One region of the Shewanella sp. SP1S2-4 genome, then DNA from elsewhere that is predicted to be linked to it. Evidence: predicted binding sites of a transcription regulator. Region 1 holds the regulator's gene; each other region holds the start of a gene.
What was found. The regulator MetJ, encoded in region 1, represses methionine synthesis genes. The targets are predictions, from matches to a motif close to TAGACGTCTAGACGTCTA.
Positions count from the first base shown of each region.

Region 2: msrA (peptide-methionine (S)-S-oxide reductase MsrA) is a predicted target of MetJ. The motif match lies at 4,000-4,017, and genes of this name have one in related genera.
Region 3: metH (methionine synthase) is a predicted target of MetJ. The motif match lies at 4,170-4,187, and genes of this name have one in related genera.
Region 4: serA (phosphoglycerate dehydrogenase) is a predicted target of MetJ. The motif match lies at 3,130-3,147, and genes of this name have one in related genera.

Region 1 is NZ_JAUOET010000006.1:105,784-111,324, forward strand. Features, by position in the region: gene metF (methylenetetrahydrofolate reductase) at 1-122, opposite strand, end outside; gene Q4Q52_RS08550 (bifunctional aspartate kinase/homoserine dehydrogenase II) at 340-2,733, opposite strand; gene metB (cystathionine gamma-synthase) at 2,745-3,908, opposite strand; gene metJ (met regulon transcriptional regulator MetJ) at 4,121-4,435, shown strand; gene Q4Q52_RS08565 (sulfite exporter TauE/SafE family protein) at 4,517-5,260, shown strand; gene nrfD (NrfD/PsrC family molybdoenzyme membrane anchor subunit) at 5,366-5,541, opposite strand, start outside.
Region 2 is NZ_JAUOET010000003.1:291,590-297,130, reverse strand. Features, by position in the region: gene Q4Q52_RS05435 (alpha/beta fold hydrolase) at 46-822, opposite strand; gene seqA (replication initiation negative regulator SeqA) at 1,120-1,662, shown strand; gene pgm (phosphoglucomutase (alpha-D-glucose-1,6-bisphosphate-dependent)) at 1,745-3,397, shown strand; gene msrA (peptide-methionine (S)-S-oxide reductase MsrA) at 3,508-3,987, opposite strand; gene astE (succinylglutamate desuccinylase) at 4,330-5,364, shown strand; gene Q4Q52_RS05410 (thiamine pyrophosphate-dependent dehydrogenase E1 component subunit alpha) at 5,527-5,541, shown strand, end outside.
Region 3 is NZ_JAUOET010000008.1:117,990-123,530, reverse strand. Features, by position in the region: gene metH (methionine synthase) at 311-4,045, opposite strand; gene Q4Q52_RS10290 (histidine phosphatase family protein) at 4,322-5,053, shown strand; cobalamin riboswitch at 5,258-5,424, shown strand; gene Q4Q52_RS10285 (ABC transporter ATP-binding protein) at 5,524-5,541, shown strand, end outside.
Region 4 is NZ_JAUOET010000029.1:22,263-27,803, reverse strand. Features, by position in the region: gene Q4Q52_RS19105 (two-component system response regulator) at 1-582, shown strand, start outside; gene ygfZ (tRNA-modifying protein YgfZ) at 671-1,633, opposite strand; gene serA (phosphoglycerate dehydrogenase) at 1,812-3,041, opposite strand; gene Q4Q52_RS19090 (DUF2238 domain-containing protein) at 3,196-3,804, shown strand; gene Q4Q52_RS19085 (LuxR C-terminal-related transcriptional regulator) at 4,201-4,866, shown strand; gene Q4Q52_RS19080 (curlin) at 5,039-5,541, opposite strand, start outside.

The DNA of each region.
Region 1 (5,541 bases):
AGGATCTGTTCCATTTCGGGGGTCGATGGCGGAAAAAACTCAAAAGAAACATTAATATCGCCATTAAGCTCAGACAAGCTCTGGTTCAGCGATTGTGAATGTTGTGCGTGATGAAAAGCCATGTGTAATTCCTCAACCGCCCTTGGCGCTACTCTTTGCTATTATGAATTAGTTCAAATGGACGTTTGGACGTCCATATGTCCATATACTAGAGAAACTGAGATGTAAGTCAAGCCAAAAAATATCCATAAACCGCATTTAATCTCGGTTAATTCGATAGATTTATTTTAGCCAATAAAAAAGGACTCGAATGAGTCCTTTAAGCTGCTGAATTTCAGTCTACTCTTGCAAGAGATCGCGACAGATCTGCGTCAGATCCGACTGCACGGCCGCCGCTGTCACTTCGCGTCCAGCGCCCGGTCCACGGATGATCAAAGGGTTACCTTGATAGAAGGCACTGCGGATCACAAACACGTTATCGCCTGGAGTCAAATTAGCGTAGGGATGATGGGCATCAATCCACTGCAAACCGACTTCAGCTTTAAGCTCTGGGCCGCTGTTATCTAAGGATGCCACGTATCTGAGCACCTTATTTTGTTCCGCCGCTGCGCCGTATTGTTGCAGCAGATCGGCATCTAACTCGGCAATGCGGGCGAGAAATTGATCTAAGGGAATATCGGCCAAATCGGCTGGCACTAATGAGCGTAATTCAATATCTTCAAGCTCGATTTCAAGGCCAATTTCACGGGCCAAAATAAGCAGCTTACGCTGCATATCACGACCGGACAGATCGTCGCGGGGATCGGGTTCAGTAATACCTAAGCCTCTGGCTTCAATCACTAATTCTGAAAATGGCTTACTGGTATCGTATTTCTCAAATAACCAACACAGAGTGCCAGAGAAAATCCCGCCCACGGCTTCAACACTATCACCGCTGTTACGCAGATCATTTAGCGCATGTTGGATGGGTAAGCCCGCGCCGCAACTGGCGTTATAGCGCCAAAATAAACGACGATTACCCAGTTGCTGCTTTAACTCACGGTAGAAAGGCAGTGGACCCGAGCCCGCAAGTTTATTCGCGCTCACCACATGGATACCGCGCTCGAATAGCTCTGGATATTGCAGCGTCAAACTGGCGCTGGCACTGATATCTAAGGCCACCAGCTCATCGCAGTTAACCCGTTCTAATTGCTCGAACAAGTGCTCGTACTGCCAAGGTGTTGCCTCGGTATTAAACTCAGTCTGCCACGCGGCAAGATTAATGCCTGTGGATTTAATCAAGGCTTTACTCGAACTGACTAAGCCGACTAACTCAACGCTAGCTTCGAGTTCATGATCCAGTGATGGCGACACCGACTTAAACAAATCGACCCATGCCTCACCTATGTTGCCCACGCCGAGCAGCAAGACACCAATGCGTTTACGCGGCCCAGCGCAGCGACGGTGGACCTTTTGCGTCAACAGATTCACCTGCGACTGAGGCACCAGCGTCACTAAACTTAAGTCTCCACTGAACAAAGGTTTAGCATCACGGCTTAATAAACGGGCAAAGCTACGGCGATAATGTTCGGCATCGGCACTCACTAACGCCACTAAGCCGAGATCTGTGTTGATCTGCTGATCGCTGATCCCTAATGCTTGTGCCTCGGCATCGAGCAATCTTTGCACTTGTTTTTGATTTTCAGCGGTATAGGCAAGCTCAACCCTTTGATGGGCAGACGTCCAATGGGCCAATGGCGTTAAACCCGCGGCGATCAACGAATCTAATAAGCTCGTTAATTCACCAGTGAGCTTAAAGCCGAACAGGACCACAGCATTGAGGTTCGTCACCACAGGCGCGCTCGCAGACGAACTGTGGGGCGCGATTAAGGTAAAGTCGGTGTGGGATGCATAACTTGAGCGTACCGCTAAACTCACTTCGGTATTAAACAAAGGCTGCAGAGTGCGCGAATGTAATACTGGCGAACCTAAACGCGCTAGGCGATCGGCTTCGGCAAGTGACATGCTTTTCAGTAACTTAGCATCGTTGATTTTATTAGGATCGGCATTGAACACCCCTTCCACATCGGTCCAAATGGTCACGCGCTCGATATCGGCAAGGCTGGCAATCAAGCTGGCGCTAAAATCTGAACCATTTCGACCGAGTAACAAGGTATCGCCGCGCTCGTTAGCGCAGATAAAGCCGGTGATCACTAAGCGCTCATTTGGATGGGCAGCTAATAGGGCTTGTACTTTAGCACGGGATTCTTGTACCCGAATTTGCGGCACAGCGGCTTCATCGGCCACTAAAATTGAACAGGCATCCACATGGCTTGCGGCCACGCCAGATTCGCGCAGCAGCGCCGCCATTAAACGTGCCGACCAACGTTCACCAAAGCTCACCACATGGCTAATTTGGTAATCGTTGCGGGTATCTAAGGATAATAAGCTGATAAGCTGCGCTTTATCAGTGGCCAAACGCTCACGCAGATCGCGGGCTTGTTCATTTGATAACAACTGCTCAATCAACCCCTGTTGGTAGCTGATCAGCACTTGTAATTCTTCTTGCCATAGCTGACCCGCATCACGCAGCGCTAATAATTTATACAGGAAATTCGTGCTCTTACCCGCCGCAGAGACCACCACGAGATCATCACTATGACCGTGGGTTAACAGGATATGGGCGACTCGGCGATAACAATCGGCATCCGCTAAACTGGAGCCACCAAATTTATGTAAGTGACAACGTGCCATCTATTATTCCTCTACTGACAAGCCGCAACGGCGGCTAATCCTGCTTGAATATCTGCAACTAAATCGGCGGCATCTTCAATACCCACCGATAGACGCAATAGGGTGTCCTTAATACCCGCCTCGAAGCGCGCCTGCGGCTCCATGGCTCTGTGGGTCATAGTGGCGGGCACGGCCACCAAACTTTCGACGCCACCTAAACTTTCCGCCACGCTAAATAAGCGGAGTGCACCTAAAAAGGCCACGACTTCGGCCTCGCCGCCCTTAAGCTCAAAACTCAGCATAGCGCCAAAGCCTTGTTGTTGCTTGGCTGCAATCGCATGACCTGGGTGATCCGCAAGACCAGGGTAATAAACTTTGCTCACCACAGGGCTTTGCGTCAATACCTCAACAATGCGCTGGGCATTGGTTTGATGTTCACGAATACGCACCGCTAAGGTTCGTAGGCCACGCAGGGTTAAGTAACTATCAAATGCCGACCCCGTTAAGCCTAACGTGTTCGACCACCAATGTAAGCTTTCGCCAATTTGTGCATCTTTGGCAACCACTGCGCCGCCAACCACATCGCTGTGACCATTGATATATTTAGTGGTGGAGTGGATAACGATATCCGCGCCTAACAATAGGGGTTGTTGCAATATCGGCGATAAAAAAGTGTTATCGACCACCACCAGCGCGCCGACCTCATGGCTCGCCTTAGCAATGGCTTCGATATCCACCACTCGCAATAGCGGGTTAGACGGGGTTTCGAGCCACACCATCTTAGGATTTTGCGCGATCGCTGCGGTTAACGCTTGGCTGTCGGTTTGATCGACCACAATCAACTTAAACTGGCCTTTCTTTGCCAAATTAGTAAATAAACGGTAAGAACCGCCATAACAATCATGGGGCACCACCAACAGGTCATCAGGGCCGAGCAATGTGGTCACTAGGGTGATGGCCGCCATGCCAGTGCATGTCACTATGCCAGTGGCGCCCTTTTCTAATTGGGCTAATGCTTCACCTAAAATGCAGCGCGTTGGGTTGCCTGAACGACTGTAATCGAATTCGCGGGGATTTTTATGACCATCGAAGGCGTAATTAGTCGACAAATAAATCGGTGGCACAACTGCACCATATTGAGTATCGCTTTCGATACCCTGACGCACTGCCAGTGTGGCTAATTGACGCTCTGCCATGGGTGGACTCCTAAATTCGGTAGACTGATAGAGATGTCTGGACGTCTAAATGTACCTAAGCCCAACGCCATCGTCAATAGGCGTGAAGACGTTTAGACGTCTGAACATAAAGAAATCTGTTTGCAATCACAAAGAAATAGTAGCAATAATTTGACTGTTCTTTGTAAGGGTTTAAAATCTGCCCCGAATTTAGCGTTATAACAGGTGAGTCAATGACTGAATGGAATGGGGAATACATCAGCCCCTATGCTGAACATGGCAAGAAGAATGAACAAGTAAAAAAAATTACTGTGTCTATTCCGCTCAAAGTGCTTAAGGTCCTTACGGACGAACGAACTCGTCGTCAGGTCAATAATTTGCGTCACGCCACCAACAGCGAGCTGTTGTGTGAGGCATTTTTGCACGCCTACACTGGCCAGCCATTGCCTAACGATGAAGATCTGTCAAAAGATAGCCCAGACAGCATTCCCGCCGAAGCCAAGTTGCTGATGGACGAGATGGGGATCGAGTGGGAAGACATGGAATAGCGACTTGTCGCTGGCAAAGTTACATCACAGTGCTCATCAATAGGGATCGTTAACGATCCCTTTTTGTTTATATGGAATCCTATGTTTTCTATGATAGATCCACAGACTCTTGCCTTGGCCTCGCTGATTGTATTTCTTGGCGCCTTAACCCAGAGCCTGATTGGGTTTGGCCTAGCGGTTGTCGCCAGTCCTTTGCTGTATATCGTCGATCCGCAGCTCGTACCGGGTCCCGTTATTGCCATGGGATTTACCATCTCGCTACTGACCTTATTCCGGGAACGTGGTCATTTAGAATTCAATGGCTTGCAATATGCACTCCTAGGTCGCGTGCCCGGCGGTTTTATCGGCGCGAGCCTGTTGCTGTTTGCGCCTCAGCCCATACTCGGGTTATCCATCGCCGCCATTGTGGCTGTCGCGGTTATCCTCAGCCTGTATAAATTCAGCCTACCAGTGAATAAGAAAACCCTCTTCGGCGCGGGCGTCGTCTCGGGGATTTTCGGTAATATTGCCGCCATTGGTGGTCCGCCGATGGCGATTCTATTGTCAGGCAAAGATGCCTCGCAGTTTCGCGCCGCCCTGTCGGCCTTCTTCATTTTTAGCTCCACCATAGCTATGGTCATTCTGGCGATCACTGGCTTATTAGAATTGAAGCACCTGTGGCTGTCGTTGATGTTGCTGCCTTCTGTGCTTTTAGGGTATTTAGTCGCGGGGCGATTGGTGGGCAGTGTCGATAAAGATAAAACTAAAATGGCGACATTAGTCCTGTGCAGTATCAGCGCCTTAGTGCTAACGGTGAAGTCGGTTATCGAGTTATTACCCCAATAAGCGTCCTGCTTGTATTGACAAATCATCTGAAGATTCAAACAATAAAAAGCACTGACATTGTCAGTGCTTTTTCTTTATCTATCAATATGTAAAGCCAGCTTATACTCAGCTTAAATAGCTTTGCCCTGCGTACACAATAAAGTGTCTTAAGGCGAGTACGCCCGTTAAGCTCGCACAAGCCACCATGATCATCGCGCCCTTAGTGTGGCGAGTCGCGGCGGGTAGCAGCATAAACAGCAATGGAATACCAAAGCCAATACCGACAACGCCTATCCAGAACA
Region 2 (5,541 bases), on a different contig from region 1:
CAAGATGGCGGCTGCCATATGCTTTCGGTCGAGTTTGCTGCTGATTTACATTGAATGTTTGTCAATAAATTCAGACACGATCCGGTTAAAAATGACGGGTTTTTGTGCATGCAACCAATGACCACATCCTTCAAGTGTTTTTGCCTGTGCCGCGGGGAATTGCGCCATGATAGCGCTTCTGTGCTCGCTAGTGACATAATTTGAGTCGCCGCCGCGAATAAACAGACTTGGTCCAGCATAGCTTTGTACTGGATTTGGCGTCTGATTTTGCCAGCCAATAATATTAGGATAACAAGCCTTTAGGCCACTTAAGTTCATTTTCCAACGAAAGCCAGTATCAGTGCGTTGTAGATTTTTGAGTAAAAATTGTGCCGTCGCTTCGTCAATACCATTGTCTATTAAGTGGTTTAGGGCAAAGCGCCTGTCGGTATGGCCTTCTAAGGGCAGACTTTCTAATGCAGTAAACACTGTGTCGTGTCTTGGCTCATAGGCGACGGGGGCGATATCGGCTGCCACCATGCTGATAATGCGCTCTGGATGAGCTAACGCTGTCGCCATGGCGATTTTACCGCCCATGGAGTGACCCACTATATGGGCGCGTTCAATAGCCAGTTCGTCGAGTAATGCAACCATGGCCGTGGCGAGGCGAGGGTAATCCATCTCATCCCAATGCTCACTTAAACCATGATTGGGCACATCGACACGAATAACCTGATACTGGCTTTCTAATACTTGCCCTAGGCCTTTGAGGTTATCTAGGTTGCCGAACAAGCCGTGGATCAAGAGTACTGCGGGTCCTTGGCCTGTAGAAACAAAGTTCATGGTGATTCCTGTTGAATATGTTTAGCTTAACGTGGCGCGAATTGTGCCCTTAATGCCGTTGGCTTGACAAGTCAGTTGCTACTTTAGCGTATATGCGGCGATTAACTTGGGCGCTTTTTCGGCAATTGTCGATTATCTGCTAGTTTGCTGTGCTATTTCACGCATTTTTAGAATAATGGCGCTTTATCAGATTGATAGACATGGATACACTGGTAACCGATCGCAATGATCTGCCCCGATCGCTGTGGTACACTTTTTTCGGTTAAGCCTGTCGAATAACAAAGGATAATTAAGGTTATGAAATATATCGAAGTTGATGAAGAGCTCTATCGTCATATTGCCAGCAAAACAGAACGTATTGGTGAGAGCGCCTCTGACATTCTTCGTCGATTACTCGGCCTTTCCGTCGATGCGGTCGAACATCCTCAGCCTTTGGCGATAAGCCAACCAAGTTTAGAGGCTGAGCCGATTCAAGCTGTGGCGGTGCAAGCTGCACCTGCTGTGAATGACTTCAGTCGCTTAGTCGATGAACATCTGTTATCGCAACAAAAAGGCGCGGTAGGGCGTTTCCTCTTTTTGCTCGAAAGTCTGTATCAATTAGCCCCAGAGCAGTTCTCGCAAATTCTGCAGATCCAAGGGCGCGATCGTTTGTATTTTGCCCGCTCTAAAGAGCAATTACTGGAAGCGAGCGCATCGGCGAATCCTAAAGAGATCGGTACCAGTGGTTTCTGGGTAACAAGCAACAACAATACCGCCAAGAAACGCACCATTTTATCCGAAGTCTTAGTGCAATTTGGCTGTGATGCAACGGTTGCTGCGGGCATCGCCGAGCGCGTTTAATCCGCGGGCGAGCCATTTAATCAGTCATTGAGCTAAGTTTAATCATTGTTTTTAATTGTAATTGAGTGCAGGAGAGCCATAGGTGGCAATACATCAAAGGGCAGGACAAATCGCTAATCAGACGGATCTGGTCAATATTCCAAAACTGATGAGCCATTATTACAGCATCACGCCAAATATGGATGACGTACAACAACGCGTCACCTTTGGCACTTCTGGGCACAGAGGCTGCGCTTTTAATGGCAGTTTTAACCAACAACACATTTGGGCGATTACCCAAGCTGTGGTGGATTATCGCCAATCGGTGAATATTAATGGGCCGTTGATCCTCGGTATTGACACCCATGCGTTATCCTACGCCGCTTATTTATCGGCCATTGAAGTGCTGGCGGCAAATAAAGTCACAGTGCATATCCAGCAGAATGATGGTTTCACGCCAACGCCTGTGGTGTCCCATGGGGTGATTTGCGCCAATCGCGAAGCAAATATCACAGGTGCGGCACTGTCCGATGGTTTGATTATCACGCCTTCCCATAATCCGCCTCAAGATGGCGGGATCAAATACAATCCACCCCATGGCGGACCTGCCGAAGGTAATATCACGGCTTGGATTGAGTCGCGTGCTAATGATTACTTACGCCAAGCGTTAGCTGGCGTGCAAAAATTAGCGTATGCCGAAGCGCTGGCCTCAGGCTATGTCAACGCCATTGATTTGGTAACGCCCTATGTGGCTGATTTAGAGAATGTTATCGATATGCAGGCGATTGCCAACGCTAAGCTGCGTATCGGTGTTGACCCGCTCGGTGGTTCAGGGATTTTCTACTGGGCACCGATTGCCGCGCGTTATGGGCTCGATATCACCTTAGTTAATGATAAAGTTGACCCAAGCTTTAGCTTTATGCCGTTGGATAAAGACGGCAAAATCCGCATGGATTGCTCTTCTCCCTATGCGATGGCTGGGTTACTCGCCCATAAAGAATCCTTTGATTTATGCCTTGGTAACGATCCTGACTATGACCGCCACGGCATTGTCTGCCCTGATACAGGCTTGATGGACCCTAATCACTACCTTGCGGTCGCTATCGATTATTTACTGACGCACAGACCGGATTGGAGCGATAGCTTAGCCATAGGTAAAACCTTAGTATCGAGTGCGCTTATCGATAAAATCTGTGCTTTCCATGGCAAAAAGTTACTCGAAGTGCCTGTGGGTTTTAAGTGGTTTGTTGATGGTTTAGCCGAAGCCACCATCGCCTTTGGCGGTGAAGAGAGCGCTGGCGCGGCGTTTTTGCGCCGTGATGGCACTACGTGGTGTACAGATAAAGACGGCTTTATTCTAGGGTTACTTGCCGCAGAAATTCTTGCGGTGACAGGTAAAACTCCAGGTCAACGCCATCAAGAGCTAGTAAAACAGTTTGGCCAAAGCTTTTATAAGCGTATCGATAGCCCAATCAGTCTTGAAAACAAGGCCAAATTTGCGTTATTAAATGCTGAAACCTTAAATGCCACAGTGCTTGCGGGTGAGGCAATCGAAAACGTGTTAACCCATGCACCGGGCAATAATGCTGCCATTGGTGGCATTAAAGTGACTACGGCGAATGGTTGGTTTGCGGCGCGTCCATCGGGCACGGAAGCGTTATTTAAGATTTACGGCGAGAGTTTTATCAGTGAGCAGCATCTAGCTGAGATCATCAAAGATGCGCAGGCATTAATTGATAAGGCGCTGAACGCTTAATGCAGCAGTAGGTTTATAAAGTATCAAAAAAAACGCACTTAGTTTTGAGTGCGTTTTTGTTTGTGTCTAATGTCAGTTATGAGTATTTTCTCATGCTGATTTGACCGTATTTAGTATTCGATATGACAACTCGGTAAGTTATTCTTATCAATGTAATTTTGGTGATATTCCTCAGCCACATGGAACTGTTGCAATGGCACTATTTCAGTCACGATATGGCGTAATCCCCAACGACCTGAGCGGGCAAAAGCTAATTTTGAGGCTTCTGCCGCGGCTTTTTGTTCGCGGTCATGGAAGAAAATCGTACTGCGGTATTGAGTGCCTATATCTCCACCTTGCATGTTCAGACTGGTTGGATTGTGGTTTTTCCAAAATACCTCGAGCAAGTCTTCATAACTGACCAGGGCAGGGTCAAATTCCACTTGTACCACTTCGGCGTGGCCAGTTTTGCCTTTTTTGACTTCTTCATAGGTGGTCGCGCTATTATTGCCGCCCATGTAACCGCAGGTGGCATTCGATACGCCGTTCACTTGTCTAAAAAAATACTCTACGCCCCAGAAACAGCCGGCACCAAAGGTTGCTAACGCCATAATTAAATCCAATAGAAGTCTAGATGGCTAAGGATTGTGATAAAACTCGCGCGCAAAAGCAAGCCTCTAGCAGGAATATTTATGCAGGACGATTTTTCGATAAGATGATTGGAAATTTACACTCGGCATAGCAAAGCGCCGCGTTGATCTTATTCCGTTCAAAACTGGGTCCTATGGCGATAAATGTCTGAGAACAGCATTAAAAACATGTGTTAGTATTGAAGCCGCTTTTTAAGGTGCGAGTAAGCCTAACCGCGGTGAGATGAATGCTTGAGTGGTTATTGCTATCTGCACTGATGCTATTGCGCCGTTACTGTTACACACCATTATAAGGAGAATTCTGTGTTACAAGCTCTGTTAGATTCAAAGGATTTTTTAGCGCTCACCTTAGCCCATCCTGAACAGTTCGATGGCGAGTTTTCATTTAGCTTAGGCGACCATACCCAAGTTGAAGTGTGGGATACTGGCGTTATCGTTTTTGAGCCCGCCCAGAATGAAGGAAAAGATGTTGTCCTTTCTTGCGGTGTTCACGGTAACGAGACCGCGCCCATTGAACTCTGCAATGGCTTAATTAAGCAGCTTTTACAGCAAAAGATCATCGCGAAACAGCGCACTTTATTCCTGATTGGTAATCCATTAGCGATTAATAACGGCACGCGGATTATCGATGAGAACATGAATCGTCTCTTTAGTGGTGAGCATTCCAATCCTCCGGGATTAGTCAATCCTGAGCGAGTGCGCGCCAAAAAACTCGAAGCCTATGTCGACCGTTTTTATACCGCGGCTGCCGATGGTCGTCAGCGCATTCATTATGATCTGCACACGGCGATGCGCGCCTCGAAGCATGAAAAGTTCGCTATCTATCCCTATCGTCCAGGGCGTGCCTTTAGCGGCGAGCAAATCATGTTTTTAGCCGCTAGCGGCGTTGATACGGTTCTTTTTCACCACGAACCGACCACGACCTTCAGCTATTTTTCCTCCGAACACTACGGCGCCGATGCCTTTACCATTGAGCTTGGCAAAGTCTATCCCATGGGGCAGAACGACATGACGCGTTTTATCGCGACCCATGAAATGTTTATGCGCTTGATCACCGCTAAGCCGTTGGAGCTGGATGCATTTGATGCCGATAAGGTTAACTTGTATCAAGTGTGCCGCGTCATCAATAAACATTTCGATGATTTTGAATTTACCTTCGCAACTGATGTCGAAAACTTCAGATCTTTCCCGAAGGGCTTTGTTTTAGCGCGGGAAGGTGGGCAAGAAATTAAAGTGGAACATGAGTTTGAGTCTGTCGTGTTCCCTAATGCCAAAGTGCCTATTGGCAATCGCACTGTGATTTGCCTGATCCCTGCGGTGAATGCGGACGTGCGTTAGGCTTGTAAAGCAATATATACATGCGGAGCAGGGATAACTTGTGGTTTGAGCTATGCCAATGGTTGATAGGTAGTTTACGTTAACGTAATGTTCGTCGGGCATATTCGTATAAACAGACGCATCAAAACGCTTTGGTGCGTAATGAGATAACAAGAGCACAATATGAGCAAAGCAACA
Region 3 (5,541 bases), on a different contig from region 1:
GGCGATTTTTATTGGAGTATGAGACAGGTAACTAATGCATGTCACTTCGCTAGGGTGAGTGCTGCGTAGCAGCGTTTCGAACGAGAGCCAGGGATGGCGAACTGGCAGTTAGACAAGGACGTTGTTCGGCAAGGGAGCATCCAAGGAGGATAGGACGAGCAGTCCTCCTTGGTCGGGTGTGGGGTGAAGCCCCACGACTTTGATTTTAATTTTCTAAAGTAAAAAATTAGGGGCGATAACTCGCCCCTTAACTTTGCCCATTTATAAAGTTGCCTAAATTCAGTTTGGGCAACTTACTGAGTAAACATGATTACTCGGGATCATAATCCAACACTGGCGCCAGCCACTTCTCCGTTTCCGCAATGCTCATCCCTTTACGCTTGGCATAATCTTCCACTTGATCGCGGCCTATGTTACTCACACCAAAGTAGCGGGATTTCGGGTGGGCGAAATACCAGCCCGATACTGCCGCTGTGGGGAACATGGCGTAGCTTTCGGTGATGTTCAAGTCGATAGTCTCATCGGGCTTGAGCAAGTCCCATAACAAGCCTTTTTCTGTGTGGTCTGGGCAAGCGGGGTAGCCCGGTGCGGGGCGTATGCCTTTGTATTTCTCGCGGATTAAGGCTTCGTTGCTTAACTGCTCATCGGCCGCATAACCCCAAAACTCTTTACGTACCCGTTCGTGCATCCGCTCGGCAAAGGCTTCGGCCAAACGGTCGGCTAAGCATTTGAGCATGATGGCGTTATAGTCGTCGTGGTTGGCTTCAAAACGTGCCACATGTTCGTCTATGCCGTGGCCTGTAGTCACCGCAAAGCCGCCCATGTAATCGGCGACGCCTGAGTCTTTTGGTGCAACAAAGTCAGATAGACAGAAGTTGTCGTTGCCGACACGTTCAAGCTGCATCCGCAGGTGATGTGTGGTCATTTCGACTGTGGTGCGCGATTCATCTGTGTAGAGCTCAATGTCGTCGTAATTGACGGTATTGGCTGGGAATAAGCCGATAACCGCTTTCGCTGTGAGCCACTTTTCTTCGATGATTTGTTTGAGCATGGCCTGACCATCGGCGAACAGCTTTTGCGCCTCTTCACCGACCACTTTATCGGTGAGGATTTCGGGGTAATGGCCGTGCAGTTCCCACGAGCGGAAAAACGGTGTCCAGTCGATACGCTCAACTAAATCTTCTAATGGATAATTATCAAATACTTGGCGACCGAGCACGTTTGGCGTGAACGGGGTGTAGTTGGCCCAATCGTGTTGGCAGCGGTTTTCACGGGCCGCTTCGAGTGACACTATTTCTTTGCGCTTGGCTTGAGATAAACGCTTAGTGCGCATGTCGTCGTATTCGGCATAGGTTTCGTCTATGGTCGCTTGGCGGGTCTCGTTGTTGATGAGTTTACTCACCATAGGCACGGCGCGGGACGCATCGGCAATATAGATAGCGCCATGGGGATAATGGGGTGCAATCTTCACCGCTGTGTGGATTTTCGAGCAAGTGGCACCGCCGATAATCGCCGGAATGGTTAAGCCTTCGCGGTGGAAGGTTTTCACGTTGTGCACCATCTCGTCCAGACTCGGCGTGATGAGGCCCGACATGCCGATGATATCGATATTGTGTTCTTTCACGGCGTCGAGAATTCGCTCCACCGACACCATTACACCTAAATCGAATACCTCAAAACCGTTACAGGCGAGCACCACGCCGACGATATTTTTGCCGATATCGTGCACGTCGCCTTTTACCGTCACCATCAAAATCTTGCCGTTAGATTGGCCTTCAACCTTTTCCAGCTCGATATAGGGGTTTAAGTAAGCCACGGCTTTTTTCATCACCCGCGCCGATTTCACCACCTGTGGCAGGAACATCTTGCCTGAGCCGAACAAGTCACCGACCACGTTCATGCCGTCCATCAAGGCGCCTTCAATCACATCCAGCGGACGTTTCGCTTCTTGGCGAGCGGCTTCGGTATCTTCATCGATAAATTCGGTAATGCCTTTGACGAGCGCATGGGATAAGCGTTGGCTAACTGGCCAGCTGCGCCATTCTAAATCTTCTTTCTTACCCACCTGCGCGCCATCACCGCGGAATTTCTCCGCGATTTCAAGTAACTGCTCGGTATTGCTCGAGCCTTCGACTGGGCAGGGCAAGTTAAGCACCACGTTTTCGACCCGTACTTTAAGCTCAGGGTCGATATCGTCGTAAATGGCTAACTGACCCGCGTTGACAATGCCCATGTCCATGCCGACTTTGATGGCGTGGTACAGGAAGACCGCGTGAATCGCTTCGCGCACTGGGTTGTTACCGCGGAACGAGAACGACACGTTCGACACGCCGCCCGAAATCATTGCGTGGGGCAGGGTGGCTTTAATCGCTTTAATGGCATCAATAAAATCGACGGCATAGTTGTCGTGTTCATCGATACCCGTGGCGATGGCGAAAATGTTCGGGTCGAAGATGATGTCTTCTGGCGGAAAGCCGACCTTATCAACCAGCACCCTATAAGCGCGGGTACAGATTTCGATTTTACGCGCTTTGGTATCGGCCTGACCTTGTTCGTCGAACGCCATGATAATGGCCGCCGCGCCGTAGCGTTTCACCAGTGTTGCTTGCTCGATAAACTTAGCTTCGCCTTCTTTAAGGGAAATCGAGTTAACTATGCCCTTGCCTTGAATACATTTTAGGCCAGCTTCGATGACTTCCCACTTAGAGGAGTCGATCATAATCGGTACGCGGCTGATGTCAGGCTCAGAGGCTATCAAGTTTAAAAACTTGTGCATGATCTCGGCGCCATCGAGCATGCCTTCGTCCATGTTGATGTCGATGATCTGCGCGCCGCTTTCGACCTGCTCGCGGGCTACATCGAGCGCTTGCTCAAACTTACCGTCTTTGATCAGCTTTAAAAACTTGGCTGAACCTGTAACGTTGGTGCGTTCACCCACGTTAACGAACAGGGATTGGGCGTCGATAGTCAGCGGTTCCAAACCGGCAAGGCGGCAGGCAACGGGAATATCGGGCAACACGCGCGGGTTATGTCTGTCGACCGCTTCACGAATAACGCGGATATGTTCAGGCGTACTTCCACAGCAACCGCCGATAATATTGAGCATGCCTTCGCGCGCCCAATCTTCGATCACGTTCGCCATGTCCTCTGGGGTTTCATCATAGCCGCCAAACTCGTTCGGCAGACCCGCGTTCGGATGCGCCGACACATAACATTCGGCGATACGCGATAATTCTTCGACGTACGGGCGCAGCTCTTTTGGCCCAAGCGCACAGTTAAGGCCGATAGATAAGGGCTTGATATGGCGCAGGGAATTATAAAAGGCTTCGGTGGTTTGACCGGTAAGGGTACGGCCTGAGGCATCGGTAATGGTGCCCGAAATCATGATAGGTAAGCGGTCACTCGAATGCTGACCAAATAAGTCATCAAATACCGATTCAATCGCAAACAGTGCGGCTTTGGCATTTAAGGTATCGAATATGGTCTCGACCATAATGATGTCTGCGCCGCCTTCAATCAGCGCCTTAGTGGATTCTCGGTAAGCGCTCACTAACTCATCGAAGCTGACGTTGCGGTAGCCTGGGTCGTTCACATCAGGGCTAATCGAACACGTACGGTTAGTGGGGCCTAACACACCGGCGACGTAGCGCGGAATGCCTGTGGCAGCAAAGACTTCATCACAGGCTTCACGGGCGAGGCGGGCGCCGGCTAAGTTAATTTCGGCGGACAGCGACTGCATGTCGTAGTCAGCCATGGCGATAGTCGTAGCATTAAAGGTGTTGGTTTCTATGATGTCGGCACCGGCGTTTAAGTAGTCGGTGTGAATTTGTTTGATGATGTGGGGTTGCGACAACACCAATAAATCGTTGTTGCCTTTGACGTCAGTGTGCCAATCTTTAAAGCGTTCGCCGCGATAATCCTCTTCTTCGAGCTTGTGGTCTTGGATCATAGTGCCCATGGCACCGTCTAAGATTAGAATGCGCTCAGCAAGCTGTTTACGAATGTCTGCCAATATCTGGCCGGCTTTGGTTGAGGGTATCGTCATAAATAATTACCTTAAATACAGCTAAGTTAAGTCCAAAAATCGGCCATTGTTATGCTAAGTGCATTTTATTGTCGTCTGCCGACATTTTTTGAATACTTGTTCTTAAAAATTTGTTTTGGACATTTAAACGTATAGACGTCCATAATACGCGACTTATGATTGTCAGGGCAAGATGAAAGTCAAAGGCATTAGGAGCGAGAATCGAGAATCGAGAATCTAGAATTTAGGCTCTTGGCTTGAGTTCCTAGCATCTAGTCCCTAACTAAAAAGGCATATATGAAACAAGTTCGATTGTTATTGTTGCGCCACGGTGAGTGTGAAGGCGGCGCTATTTTGCGGGGTCGTGTGGATGTGCCTTTGAGTAAAAAGGGTTGGCAACAAATGTCGGCAGCTGTTGAGTCACAGGCCAGCGTGTGTAGCGTGATTTATAGCTCGACTTCACGCCGCTGCGGCGAATTTGCCCAAGCCTTTGCCGCCGAGCTGCATTCGACGGCGGCGCTGGTATCTGAGTCAAGGCCATTGCAGGCGCAGTTTTTAACGGGTTTACAGGAAATTGATTTTGGCGATTGGGACGGTCGTCGGCTCGATGAACTGTATCAACAAGCGGGCGAACATTTAGCGGCCTATTGGCAAAACCCTTGGCAAACACCGCCGCCCAATGGGGAAACTATGGCTAGTTTCGAGTCGCGGGTGAATGGGACGATTGACCAGATACTCGCCGCCGAGTTTAAACGGTTGATTATCGACTCAGATAACGCCGAGCAGGTTACGGGCGCTAGCGTGGGTAAGGGCTTGAGTACGGGTGAGCTGGCTGCCAAGGTATGGGTGGTGACCCACGGCGGGGTGATCCGTCACCTAATGGCGCGCGCCCTTGGGGTTGAACGGGCGGTGGGATTTTACAGTCAACTCGATTTACCCGTGGCGGCCGTGGTGAGCATTACTGTGCTGCAGGATGAGCACGGCGTTTGTTACTGGCGTTTAGATTGGCCGAGCGGACGCTGCGAGTGATATGCATCGGCCTAAGGTGAAGATTTTTCTTGTCTTACCAGCGTGATTGTCGATTGCCTATTAAGGTAAATATAGGATAATGCGTTTTCCTGGCGTCCCCCTACGCACGCGGCCTTGCAAGGCTTGCGATAGCGTATCGGATGACGTCACAGAAATAGGTGTTGGGAGTTTTGAGTGGTGCGAGTATGTTCTGTGGCAACGATTGCCAGCTTACCCTGCAAAGGCTTGAAATCAATCTCAACATAATAGGGAATCGGGGAGCTGCTTGTCAGTCAGCCCGAACTGTGCCCGCAACTGTGAGTGACTTTTTATATTGTTTTTAATACAAAAAGTGACGAGTCAGGAGACCTGCCTATTTCTGTTATCGCTGCGTGCAGCCTTAGTTCTCGAGCGGGTGACTCGAGGGAGCCGATGACAATGTGCATAACCTTTTTTAATTCAGGTTTGGACTTGCTAGGAGCACCACTTTGGTGAAACTCTCTGCCATC
Region 4 (5,541 bases), on a different contig from region 1:
GAGATTATCCGTCGTCTTGGCCGTGCTGCTGAATACAAGGACAACGAGACGGGTCTACATGTTGTGCGTATGAGCCATTACGCCCGCATATTAGCGATAAAGCTCGGCTTACCGACAACCTTTTGTGACTTGATTTTTAATGCGGCGCCTATGCACGATATTGGTAAAATCGGTACGCCCGATGCTGTGCTGAAAAAGCCAGGGAAACTTGATGCGCAGGAATGGGAAATTATGCAGCAGCACGCCGCCATAGGTGCAGAAATTATTGGAGAACATAGCGATCCGTTATTGCAAATGGCCCGTCGTATCGCCTTAACTCACCATGAGAAGTGGGATGGTTCAGGTTACCCCAATGGCTTGGTAGGTGAAGAAATTCCCCTTGAAGGGCGTATCACCGCGATTGCGGATGTGTTCGATGCGCTGACTTCGCAACGGCCTTACAAGCAGGCTTGGACGATTGAAGCAACTATGGAGCTATTTGAAAATCAAGCGGGAAAACATTTCGATCCTAAGTTGGTGGAGGAGTTCAAGCAAATCCTGCCAGAAGCAATTGCCATTCGAGATACTTATTTAGAAAATTGATGCTCGAAGTGCATTGACTAAGGTAAAGGCGCCATTGGCGCCTTTATTTTGCTTCAATATTTTATACTAATTATATTAAATCAAAGCATTACGCTTCATCTAATGAGTAGGGCAGGGCTTGGATCGTTAAATGTGATTGTTCATCGTCGGCAAAACGCAGCTGAGTATCATTAGGCGTGTCATTAGGAAGTACGGCGGTTAACAAGACTTGATTGCCACGCTGTACAAACTCAATGATTTGACCGCCACGGCGAAAACTGTCTTCCATCGCGATTTCGAGGCCTGATGCTAGGGTGATTTGAAGACTAGTGTGACCGCGCAAAATATACAGGGCGCGTTTATTACCACCGCGATATTTCATGCGCGCTATGGTTTCTTGCCCCATGTAACAGCCCTTATTGAAGCTGATACCGTTAACCGCTTGTAGATTACACATCTGCGGTACGTACTGGCTGGCATGGCTGGCGGCAAGGTTGGGGTAACCTGCTGCAATCTCTAACGCTTGCCATGCACTGGCGTCAAATACACTCAGTTCCGATTGCGCAACTAAAGCTGCTGCGGCATCTGGTGTTAATACTAAAATAAAACGTTCAGCGTCTTTTAAAATCGCACCCTTTTCAATGAGTGTGAGCTCTTGCTGAATGTCACCAAAATGTTTGTTCACGAATTGGCTTGCCTGTTCACCAGCAACGCCGAGCAGAGTCCACTCAGCGGATGCATTGCTTAAGGTGGCTTTACTAAACACGGCATATTTTTGTAACTGGGGTAAATCGACTTCGATGGCATCCTTTGGCATCAACATAAAGAGTGCATCTTGAATGGCAAAGGTTCTGAAACTGGCCAGCATTTTACCTTTAGGATCGCAATGGGCGCCCCAGCGCCATTGATCTGTGGCCAATGAGCTGATATCTGTGGTCACTTGGCCATGGATAAAACTGCGGCCTTGTTCTCCAACGACTTTGATGAGGCCCAAATGAGATAAGTTGGCAAGCATAAGTGGAGGCAAGGTAGCGTCCAGATCCCAATGGGGCGTAGAAACTGAAATAGTCATAGCGAGATCCTGAAAATAAAGACGATGTGAGAGGCTAGATTGTAACGGAATTCCAGTTGGCTCAAAAGCATAAGGCGCACATATCTGTGAATGATCTGTGCGCCTTATTATGTGTGCTTTAGTCGATAGGCTTAAAGCGAGTGGAGTTTAAAGTTTAAAACAGCACGCGGGTACGCAGTTAAAACAGCACGCGGGTACGCAGTGTGCCTTCAATGGCCTTCAATTCCACTAAAGCTTCTTCGGCTTGGTGGGTGTCGACTTCCATGACCACATAACCAATTTCTGCGGTGGTTTGCAGATATTGCGCGGCAATGTTGATGCCTTTTTCCGAGAAGGCTTGGTTGATCTTGATCAGCACGCCTGGACGGTTTTGGTGAATATGCAGTAAGCGTGAGGTGCCTTTATGCATAGGCAGCGAAACTTCAGGGAAGTTAACTGCAGATACGGTCGAGCCGTTGTCTGAGTATTTAGCGAGCTTGCCAGCGACTTCGATACCAATGTTTTCTTGGGCTTCAGCAGTACTACCACCCACATGCGGTGTCAGCAATACGTTATCAAGACCTCGAAGTGGGCTGATAAATTCATCGTCATTCGATTGCGGCTCAACTGGGAACACATCAATCGCCGCGCCCGCAAGGTGGCGCTCTTTGAGTGCGACTGTTAAGGCCTCGATATCGACTACAGTGCCGCGTGATGCGTTGATAAAGATGCTGCCCTTTTTCATCGCCGCAAATTCAGCTGCGCCTATCATGTCTTTGGTTTGTGGGGTTTCAGGTACGTGTAAGCTCACTACGTCAGCTTGCGCCAGTAATTGTTCCATTGAATGAATTTGTTGTGCATTGCCTAGCGGCAGTTTGTCTTCGATATCGAAGAACACCACGCGCATGCCCAGCGTCTCAGCCAGAATACCAAGCTGAGTACCGATATGACCGTAACCGATTACGCCTAAGGTTTTTCCGCGCACTTCGTAGCTGCCAGCGGCGGTTTTCATCCAGCCACCACGGTGGGCGATGGCGTTACGCTCAGGGATACCGCGCATCAGCATAATGATTTCGCCAATCACGAGTTCGGCAACACTTCGCGTGTTGGAGAATGGTGCGTTAAATACTGGGATACCAAGGGATTCGGCGGTGGCAAGATCAACTTGGTTGGTTCCGATACAGAAGCAACCGATCGCGATCAACTTCTCGGCACGTTTCAGCACCTCGGCAGTTAATTGGGTACGTGAACGAAGTCCCACGAAATGTGCATCTTTGATGGACTCAATTAATGCTTCATCGCCTAATGAGGCTTTGTGGTATTCGATGTTGGTGTATCCCGCACGCTCAAGTACATCGACTGCAGATTGGTGGACGCCTTCCAACAGCAGGATCTTGATCTTATCCTTGTCCAGCGAATGTTTCGCCATGATATGGGTACCCTCTAATTAATAGAAATGTTTCTTATGATATGCTGACAACCTTCACCCACCAAAATAGCACTTTTTTTACTCAGTGTGGAGGGCTAGATGGCTAAAGTTAATATTCTAAATTAAGAACAATATCGCATAAGAGGAAGAAACATTGAATAACAAAATCGCGTGGTGTGCTATTTACCTCTTAGTGCTCGTTTGGTCGGCGATAAATCCCGCAGATCCTTTCACTTGGTGGCTCGAAGCGGCTCCCGCATTAGTGGCTGTGCCACTGCTATTTTTTACCCGCAAACGCTTCCCATTAACGCCGCTGGTGTATGTTTTAGTGTTAGCCCATTGCTGTGTGCTGTTTGTCGGCGCGCATTACACCTATGCTGAAGTGCCATTATTCGACACGATTGCCCATTGGATGGGTTCAGAACGTAATAATTACGACAAGTTAGGTCACTTTGCGCAAGGTTTTATCCCTGCCATGTTAGCGCGTGAAATTATGCTGCGTAATCAAGCGGTCAAACCCGGTGCTTGGTGTGCGTTTTTGGTCACATGTTTTGTGCTCGCGTTTTCGGCGTTTTATGAACTCATTGAATGGTGGGTTGCAGTGGCAACAGGTGAAGGCGCTGAAGCCTTTTTGGGAACCCAAGGCTATGTGTGGGACACTCAATCAGATATGTTAATGGCATTAATTGGCGCAATTGTCGCACTCGTTTTATTGTCTCGTTTTCAAGATAAGCAAATAGCAGCACTTAAACTCAGACGCTAGTGGCCGTGAGTTGCTGATTGTTTCAGCTTGAGTCATAAGTTCATTCTTCCATAAAGCTTCTAACATGAGTGTGATGGCATTTAGCTGTCACACTTTCTTATTGCCTGCATGTTATTTTTGTGTTGCAACTTTCGATGGGTGTCTTCATAGTTTGAAAGTACTAGATTTCGTGAGTCGGTTAAACCTAATGGAGTTTTATGCTGTTATTCCAATTATATTCCGTCAGTTAGTCGAACTTACTAGGATTTAAAAGGGAATAGTACATTTGGGTGATGTTTTTCAGTCTTTAACTAGTCAGAATCAACTAGGTTAATGGAATGTTTAAAAATCTAACTAAAGAGGCTGGTCAAACATACCATTTTGCTAATAGAAAATACTTTTCAGGGAGGAGAGTCATTGAGCACAATTAATGAATTAGTTTTTTTACATCAAATGGCGGCACCATGTCATTTAGCGTTACTCGCTGAATCCATAGGCTTGAAAACTCGTATCGTTAAGCATGCGGCGGAATTAGATTTAGATAAGAGTCGTCGAAGTTTTTATCTGATCACCCAAAAGGGCGCTGCACTCGATAACAAGGGGATCCCTTTACTGGCTTCGCGCTTAGTATCACATTTCCCCGTGGCGCTGTACCAAGTTGAGCGTGACTCTTTAGATCAAGAGTCGGCTATGTTACTCGGTATTCGTGGCCTGTTGTTTGCCGATCAACGTTTGGATTTGATGTTGACGGGTTTGCGTAAAATGGTGGCAGAGGAACTTTGGTACGACAGAACATTACTGAGTAAAGTGTTCCGTCGTGTAGTACAAAAGCTCGATGGCAATAATGAGATGCTCTCCGATACAGTGGCTATGCTACAGATGCTGACTTCCCGTGAGCGCACTATTATTCAATTTGTGTCGAGTGGCGCGAGGAATAAAGAAATCGCCCACAGATTGTGCATCAGCGAACATACGGTGAAGGCTCACATTTCCTCTATCTTCCGTAAAACCCAGTCCCGTAATCGTGTTGAGTTGTTGCGTTGGGCACAAACCTATCAGACCCACTTTGAGCTGTGCAGCTAGGTAGTTAAAGATATTGATCGTTAGCTTTTCGCTTTGAGTGGTTAATGTTAATAATTGCTGGTTAGTCAGAATAGAAAAGCGGGAATGTTTGTTTAAACATTCCCGCTTTTTGTTCAACACCCTTTTGATAAACCACCAAAGAGTGTAGCTGTGGTGGTTTTAACAGGATTGACTAGTATTGCACTACAGTAGCAACGTTCATATTGCCTGATTGATTAACGCTGATGCTGTTGTTATTGCCAGCTTGAGAGCCTAGTACTAAGTTATCGTTACCTGTTTGAGTGATCAACAGGCTGTTATTATCACCGCTTACTTCAAATGAACTACTTGCGTCACCACCAATCCAGTTACCGTTACCTGTTTGAGCAATTTGTGCAGTGTTTTCATCACCTTCGATAATCAAATCGATAAGGTTAAGATCGCCATTTTGCAGTGCAGTGACATCGGCATTATTGTTGCCAGCAATGGAAATGACGGCTTCGTTTTGAGCGCCATCTTGCTCAACATCCACTTCGTTATCGCTACCTACTGCATCGACATAGGCAAAGTTAGTATCACCTTCTTGGCTAACTTCAATACTGTTATCTTGACCATCAGCAAAGGCAACGATTTCGTTGTTATTGCCTTTAGAAGATAAATCGAAGTCGTTATCTGTGCCGTATGCACCAAAGGTTG